One region of the Nesterenkonia sp. K-15-9-6 genome, then DNA from elsewhere that is predicted to be linked to it. Evidence: predicted binding sites of a transcription regulator. Region 1 holds the regulator's gene; the other holds the start of a gene.
What was found. The regulator HspR, encoded in region 1, represses chaperone genes until heat shock. The targets are predictions, from matches to a motif close to AAGTTGAGTCNNNNNGACTCAACTT.
Positions count from the first base shown of each region.

Region 2: the regulator HspR is predicted to act here: its motif matches at 2,630-2,654, upstream of clpB (ATP-dependent chaperone ClpB).

Region 1 covers NZ_JBQYEY010000006.1:83,884-88,092, reverse strand. Annotated here, with positions in the region: gene SD455_RS05695 (AbgT family transporter) at 1-206, shown strand, start outside; gene SD455_RS05690 (M20/M25/M40 family metallo-hydrolase) at 217-1,497, shown strand; gene SD455_RS05685 (heat shock protein transcriptional repressor HspR) at 1,592-2,020, opposite strand; gene SD455_RS05680 (DnaJ C-terminal domain-containing protein) at 2,150-3,115, opposite strand; gene SD455_RS05675 (nucleotide exchange factor GrpE) at 3,283-4,077, opposite strand; gene dnaK (molecular chaperone DnaK) at 4,091-4,209, opposite strand, start outside.
Region 2 covers NZ_JBQYEY010000002.1:155,677-159,885, forward strand. Annotated here, with positions in the region: gene clpB (ATP-dependent chaperone ClpB) at 1-2,552, opposite strand, end outside; gene SD455_RS01960 (acyltransferase family protein) at 2,705-3,805, opposite strand; gene SD455_RS01965 (MFS transporter) at 3,860-4,209, opposite strand, start outside.

The sequences.
Region 1 (4,209 bases):
CCCCCACCAACATCATCTCCCCGATGAGCCCCTACTTCGCCCTGGTGCTGGGGTATCTGCAGCGGTACTACCCGAAGGCCGGCATCGGCACCCTGGTGTCCCTGACGCTGCCGGTCTCCGTGGCGCTGCTGTGCGCCTGGTTCCTGTTCTTCGTGCTGTGGTGGGCCCTCGGGATCCCGCTCGGGCCCGGAGTGCCGGTGCGCTGAGGAGACGACCATGACCAGGAGAGACAGGACCCCGATGGAGAGGACCCCGATGGAGAGCACCCCGACGACGTCTGCCCGCCCCGACGCCGTGGCCGGCATCCCGATGCCGGCGCTGCGGAACCACGCCGCCGCCCACCAGGAGCAGCTCCTGGAGGACCTGCGGCGCATCGTGCACGCGGAGACGCCCAGCCATGACAAGGCGCTGCTCGACGCCGGGCTGGAGGAGATCCGCACCCTGGCGGTGGAACGACTCGGCGAACCCCTGGCCGAGGCCCGCACCGACGGCGGCGTCCACGGCGACGTGCTGGATCTGCGGTGGCCGGGACGCGACGTCGACGGCGGCGAGATCACGGAGCTGGAGAGCTCCGTGCTCTCGGTGTGCCACTACGACACAGTCTGGCCAGCCGGCACGATCACCGGCTGGCCCCTGACCGCCGAGGGCGACCGCCTCACCGGCCCGGGCGTGCTGGACATGAAGTTCGGCATCGTCCAGACCCTCTGGGCGGTGCGTGCGCTGCGCGAGCTCGGAGTGCCGCATGCCCCGCTGCGGCTGCTGCTCACCGGCGATGAGGAGATCGGTTCGACCGCGGGGCGCCCGGCGATCGAGGCCGCCGCGGCGCAGTCCGCGCTGACACTGGTGCCGGAGCCCAGTGCGGCCGGTCAGCCCAAGGACCGCCGCAAGGGCATGGTCTTCGCGGACCTGACCGTGCACGGCGTGCAGGCCCATGCCGGGTTGGAGCCGGAGAAGGGGGCCAGTGCGGTGCACGCGCTGGCCGCCGTCGTGCCCGACATCGTCGCCCTGGCCTCCCCGGATCACGGGACCACCGTCACCGTGGGCACCTTCCACGGGGGCACCAGCCGCAATGTGGTGGCCGGTCAGGCCACCTGCCAGGTGGATGTGCGCGTGACCGAAGCGGCCGAGCAGGACCGGGTGGCCGAGGGTCTGCGCGCCCTGCGGCTGCCGGAGCCCCATGCCGCCGACCCTCGGCTGCTACTGGAGATCGCGGTGGATGCCAATCGGCCCCCGATGAATCCGACCCCGGCCTCCCGGGCCGCCATGGCCCGGGTGGAGCGCCTGGCCGCAGGTCTGGGGCGGAGGATCACCCCGGCCGCGGTGGGCGGAGCCTCCGACGCGAACTTCGTCTCCGCCCTGGGGCTACCGGTCCTCGACGGCCTCGGTGCCGTCGGCGAAGGGCCGCATGCGGTCCATGAGCACATCCTGGTCTCGGAGATCGCGCCGCAGACGGCGCTGCTGGCGGGACTGCTCGCCGACGTCGCCGCCCGCCCCTGACCCCTCCTGACGCACAGATCACCGCTCGACGGGGTGTGCGGGACAGAGTGTGCGGGGCGGGTGTGCGGGGCGGATGCTCGGGCAACACACCCGGTCAGCGGCGGCGCGGGTCCCAGAGCACCAGCGCCTGGGTGCTGGTGCGGGCCCGGCGGCCTCGGGCCACCGTGACCACGTCGCCGTGCGGGCCGACGGCGAAGACCCGTGGCTTGGTGGAGTGCCGTTCAGCCTCGCGGAGTTCGTAGCGCAGCTCCTCCACGGTCTCCTCGAGCTCCTCCACCCGGTTCTGCAGCTCGATGATCCGCCGGATGCCCTCCAGGGAGACGCCCTCCTGGGAGAGCTGCTGGATCTGCCGGAGCTGTTCGATGTCATAGGGCGAGTACCGACGGTGCCGGCCGCCCTGGCGCCGCGGGGTGACCAGGCCGATGCGGTCGTACTGGCGCAGCGTCTGCGGGTGCATGTCCGCCAGCTCGGCGGCCACGGAGATGACGAACAGCGGAGCATGCCGGTGCTCCGCCTCGATCAGCCGCGGGTCCTCCCCGCCGATCTCGGAGCGACGTCTCCTGGCCACTGCTGCTCACCTCTTCCGTTCCCGCCCGGCCGCGCTGGGGCGGGTCGGTCTCGTCTCTCCATCATCCCGCAGCGGCGGGCCCGGTCACAGGGCGGCCCGGACCTCCAGGTCGCCGCGGGGGTCGACGTCGCGAGTCGCCTCCGCGTAGGCCTTCACGGCCTCCACCGCCTCCTCGGAGAGGTCCTGGGGCACCTGCACGTCCACGACGACGAGCATGTCCCCCTGGTGGGACTTCCGGCGGACCCCGTGCCCCTTCAGCCGAAGGGTGCGGCCCGAGGTGGTGCCGGCGGGGACCTTGATCCGCACCTTCTCCCCGTGCACGGTGGGCACTTGGACGGTGGTGCCCAGCACGGCCTCGTCGAAGGAGACGGGAAGGTGGATGCGGATGTCGTCACCGTCGCGCTCGTAGAACCGGTGCGGGGTGATCGCCACCTCCACCAGCAGGTCGCCGGCGCCGCCGGGTCCCTGCTGGCCCTTTCCCTTGACGCGGACCTTCTGGCCCTCCTTCACCCCGGCGGGGATCCGGACGTCGATGACGTTGCCGTCCGGTTCGCGCAGCCCCACCGTGGTGCCGCGGACGGCCCCGGCGAAGGAGATGGTGGTCTTCGCGGTGCGGTCGGCGCCCTTGGCCGGCGCGCCCCCGCCGAAGCCGCCGCCGAACCGGCCGCCCATGCCACCGAAGATGTCGGAGAAGTCGGGGCCGCCTCGACCCCCGCGGCCGAAGCCGCCGGCGTCGCCGAAGAGCCCGCCGAAGATGTCCTCGAATCCGGAGGCGCCGCCGGCGCCGCCCGGGGCTCCGGAGAAGCGGGCGCCCGAGCCCATGGCCCGGATGGCGTCGTACTGCTCCCTCTGCTGCTTGTCGGAGAGCACGGTGTGGGCCTCGGAGACGTCCTTGAACTTCTGCTCAGCGGCCTCGTCCCCCGGGTTCTTGTCCGGGTGGTACGTCCGGGCGAGCTTCCGGTAGGCCTTCTTGATCTCGTCCTCGGACGCGTCCTTGGAGACGCCCAGGATGGCGTAGAAGTCCTTGTTGATCCAATCCTGCGAGGCCACGGCGCCTCCCTCCCTGCTTCTCTTCTGCGACCCCGCCGGGCGGGGCCTGTGCGTGGTGCGCTGTCTGTGTGCCGACGTCGTGGGCTGCGACGCTCCGCGACGACGGCGTCGGCCGATCCGTGCCGACGGCCCGGTGCGGGCCGTCGGCACGGAGAGTCAGGCTCGGCTCACTCGGCCGGGCCGGTGGAGACCATCACCTGGGCCGCGCGCAGCACACGGTCGCCGTGGCGGTAGCCCGCCCGCAGCACCGCGGCCACGTGGTCGGCGGGGATCTCCGGGTGCGGCTGCTGCATGAGCGCCTCGTGGACCGACGGGTCGAAGGGCACGCCTTCTTCGTCGATGCGCTCGAGGCCCTGCTGCTGCAGCAGCGACTCCAGTTTCGCGGCGATGGCCGCGAAGGGCCCGTCGGCCAGGTCACCGGCCTGCCGGGCGGCGTGGATGTCGTCCAGCACCGGCATCAGGCCGGTGATGACGTGACCGACGGTGCGGTCCCGCTCCACGGCCCGGTCCCGCTCCACGCGGCGCCGGTAGTTGACGTACTCCGCCTGGAGACGCTGCAGGTCGGCCTGCAGCTCGGCCTCGCGGTCACCGGCGCTCGACTGGTCCGCGGGGACCTCCTCAAGCTCCGGCTCCTCAGCCACCAGGGGATCCGCACCGGGGTCGGGGGTTCCGGCTGCGTCGGCGACGCTCACCGGATCCCCGGCCTCGGAGTCCTCGGCATCCTCGGCCGGCAGGTCGCGCAGGATCTGCTCGGCCTGGGCCAGCGGGTCCTGCACCGGGTCTGCCGGTGCTGTGCCGGAGCCCGCAGCGGCTTCCTTCTCCTCGGCGCCGGTCTCTCCCTCCACGTGGCGCGGCCGGCCCGTCTCCGGGTCGATCCGGCGCTTGTCGGTGAAGCGGATCGGTTCCTCGGACTCAGGACGGTCCACGCCGTCCCGCTCCGGGTTCTGGTCCTGCTCTGCCATCAGGGACGACCTCTCACTTCTTCTCGTCGGCGTCCTCGTCGACCACCTCGGCGTCGACGATGTCCTCGTCCTCGCCGGAGGCGTCGCCGGCGGGCGCGCCGTCGGTGGCGGCGTCAGCACCGGCCTGCGAGT
Region 2 (4,209 bases), on a different contig from region 1:
CGGTCCACCAGGACGGTGTCGCCGTCCTCCACCGCACCGGAGAGCAGCGCCTTGGCCAGCTGGTCACCGATCTCCCGCTGCACCAGCCGACGCAGGGGTCGCGCCCCGTAGGCGGGGTCGTAGCCGGTGAAGGCCAGCCACTCGCGGGCCGGGTCGGTGACCTCCAGGACCAGACGGCGGGAGGCCATCCGCTCCTGCAGGGACCCGATCTGCAGGTCCACGATGCTGCTGAGCTGCTCCATGGACAGCGGGTCGAACATCACGATGTCGTCCAGGCGGTTCAGGAACTCCGGCTTGAAGGACCGGTTGACCACCTCCATGACGGCCTTGCGCTGGGCGTCGACCTCCAGCGACTGGTCCACCAGGAACTGGGAGCCCAAGTTGGAGGTCAGGATCAGCACCACGTTGCGGAAGTCCACGGTGCGACCCTGCCCGTCGGTGAGGCGGCCGTCGTCGAGGACCTGGAGCAGGATGTCGAAGACCTCATGGTGGGCCTTCTCCACCTCGTCCAGCAGCACCACCGAGTAGGGGCGCCGCCGCACCGCCTCGGTGAGCTGACCGCCCTCGTCGAAGCCGACGTACCCGGGAGGCGCACCCACCAGCCGGGCCACAGAATGCTTCTCCGAGTACTCGGACATGTCGATGCGCACCATGGAACGCTCGTCGTCGAAGAGGAACTCGGCCAGCGCCTTGGCCAGCTCGGTCTTGCCCACCCCGGTGGGACCCAGGAACAGGAAGGAACCGGTGGGCCGGTCCGGGTCGGAGACCCCGGTGCGGGCCCGACGGACGGCGTCGGCCACGCTGGCGACCGCCTTGTGCTGACCGATGAGCCGGGAGCCGATGAGCTCCTCCATGTGGAGCAGCTTCTCGGTCTCGCCCTGCATCAGACGGCCCGCGGGGATCCCGGTCCAGGCGGAGATGACCTCGGCGATGCCGTCGGCGTCGACCTCCTCGGAGACCATGCGGGCACCCCGGCCCTCCCCGGGCGAGCTCTCCTGGGCCTCGGCGTCGGCCAGGCGCTGCTCCAGCTGGGGGATCTCCCCGTAGAGCAGACGGGAGGCCTCGGCGAGGTCCCCCTCGCGCTGGGCGCGCTCGGCCTGGCTGCGCAGGTCGTCGAGCTGGACGCGCAGCTCACCGGCCCGGTTGAGCTCAGACTTCTCGGCCTCCCAGCGGGCAGTGAGCTCGGCGAGCTCCTCCTTCTTGTCCGCGAGGTCGTCCCGCAGCGCCTGCAGGCGCTCAGCGGAGCCGGCGTCGGTCTCCTCAGCCAGGGCCATCTCCTCCATGGTCAGACGGTCCACCACCCGGCGCAGCTCATCGATCTCCACCGGCGCGGAGTCGATCTCCATGCGGAGCCGGGAGGCGGCCTCGTCGATGAGGTCGATGGCCTTGTCCGGCAGCTGACGTCCGCTGATGTACCGGTCGGACAGCGAGGCGGCGGCCACCAGGGCGTTGTCGGCGATGGCCACCTTGTGGTGGGCCTCGTAGCGTTCCTTCACGCCACGGAGGATGCCGATGGTGTCCTCCACGGAGGGCTCGCCCACGTAGACCTGCTGGAAGCGGCGCTCCAGGGCGGCGTCGGACTCCACGTTCTCCCGGTACTCGTCCAGGGTGGTGGCACCGATGAGCCGCAGCTCGCCGCGGGCCAGCATGGGCTTGAGCATGTTGCCCGCGTCCATGGAGCCTTCGGAGGCGCCGGCGCCGACCACGGTGTGGAGCTCGTCGAGGAAGGTGATGATCCCGCCCTCGGCCGCCTTGATCTCCTCCAGGACGGCCTTGAGCCGCTCCTCGAACTCGCCGCGGTACTTCGCGCCGGCGATCATCGCCCCGAGGTCCAGGGAGATCAGCGTCTTGTCCCGCAGGGACTCGGGGACGTCGCCGGCCACGATGCGCTGCGCCAGCCCCTCGACGACGGCGGTCTTGCCGACGCCGGGCTCACCGATGAGCACGGGGTTGTTCTTGGTGCGCCGGGAGAGCACCTGGACCACGCGGCGGATCTCGGAGTCGCGCCCGATGACGGGATCCAGCTTGCCGGAGCGGGCGACCTCGGTGAGGTCGGTGCCGAACTTCTCCAGCGACTGGAAGGTGTTCTCCGGATCCGGGGTGGTGACCTTGCGGTCGCCGCGCAGTCCGGGCAGCTCGGCCTTCAGCGCCTCCGGGCCGGCCTGCGCCTCGGACAGGGCGCGGCCGGCGGGTCCGGCGTCGGCGGCCACACCGAGCAGCAGGTGCTCGGTGGAGACGTAGTCGTCGCCCATCTGCTCGGCCTCTGCCTGCGCGGCCCTGATGACGGACAGCCCGGCCTGGGAGAACTGCGGGGCCGCGACGGCGTCGCCGCTGGTGGCCGGCAGCTGCCGGATGGCCGCGGAGGCCCGCGTGGAGACGGCGTCGGGGTCCGCCCCGGCGGCCTTGAGCAGCGCGACGGCCACGGACTCCCGCTGGTCCATCAGCGCCTTGAGGATGTGGGCCGGTTCGATCTGCGGGTTCCCAGCGGTGCTGGCGTTCATCGCGGCGGCCGACACGGCCTCCTGCGACTTCGTGGTGAGCTTGACGTCCATGGGGTGAAGGCTCCTTTCTCAGCGCCTCGGCGGGCCCTCACCTGTAGTACATCAGGTCCGGCGAGCCCTGTCATGCAAACTTGAGTCAATGATACTCAACTTTGGGCATGGGGTGCATATTCCCGCCCCGGGACACGAGAACCCACCCGCCTTCAGGGACGCGGGGCGGGACTCCGGTCAGCACGGGTGAGGCGTCTCAGCCACCGCGGGGCCTCGAACACCCAGTCCTGCCGCAGCCGCAGTGCGACGACGTAGAGCACCAGCGGCCCGACGACGCCGGCGAGGGTGGGCACCACCACGTGGACGCCGAGGGAGTCGACTCCCACCGCGCTGAGCGCGATGCGCGTGCTCGCCGTGAAGAACACATGCGCGACGAACACCACCAGCGACCGCTCACCGATCCACGCCAGCCAGCGCATGCCCGCGGACCTCCGCGCAAGCAGCCAGGACACCGCGAGGACGGCGACGACGCCGGCGCTGGAGCCGACGACGCCGAGCGCCACGCTGGAGACGGTGCGGAGACTCCCGTAGGCCGTGGGCGGTGTCCCCAGCAGCGTGGCGCCCAGCACCACCCACACGGCGCCGCCCACGACGAGCACGAGGAGCACCGGCACGACGCGGAGGCCCTGCATCCAGCCGAGCAGACGGCGCCCGGTCAGCACCACTCCCGCGAAGAAGAAGACCGTCAGCGCGAGGCCCTCACCGCCGAGGACGTTCCAGTTCAGCCCCCACACCGCCAGCGAGCCGACGGCGGCGGCCCCGAGGGTCACTGCGGCGGCCCGACGACTGATCCAGGGCCGGGCTGCGGCCGCGAGCAGCATCATCAGGGTGAGCCACCCGAAGAACCAGAACTGCTCCTTCGGCTCCCAGATCCTCAGCAGCTCCACCGGCGAGACCGGGTCGTTGACCACCGAGCCCACGGCCATCTTCATCAGCAGCTGCAGGGTGGACCACAGGGTGTAGAGCCACAGGAAGGTGACCGTGCGGGCGCGCGCGTAGTGCCAGGGTCCGTCGCGGCGCATCCCGCCGGCCACGAACAGCCCCGCCGTGAACGCGAAGACCGACAGATGCGCCATATAGATGACGCCGTCCACCGGAGTCAGCAGGGGGTCCTGCACCAGGCCCGCCGGCTCCAGGGCGCGCCACACATGCCCGACCACGATGAGGATGATGGCCAGCGCCTTCGCGATGTCGAGGGTGGCGTCGCGCGCCGGCGGAGAGGAGCCCGGACTCATCCCTTCAGGCAATACCATGGGCCCCCGCACCACAAGGGCTCCGGCCTCCGCCCCTGAAGACGGGGAGGGCGGTCACCTCGACGACGCACGGGACGTGACGCCCGATCCGCGACGACCGCCGACCTCGACGGGCTCGCGCCGGACGTCGGCCCCCTCAGCATTCCGCGGGCGACGATCCGCGCGCTCGCGCCGCGCACCCTGATGACGCTGCGCCTCCCCCACAGCCTTGCGCACAGGCTCCTGTTCGGCGGCCGTCTCCGGATCGCCGTCGGCGGTGCTGAGGATCATCAGGCCCGCGCCCATGGCGAACAGGGCGTAGAGGACCGCACCCAGCCCGAGGGCGGCCTCGGCGCCGGGACCGTGGACCGCCGCGGAGCTCCCAGTCGCCGCCTCCGCCCCGTGATGGATCGCAAGCGTCCCCA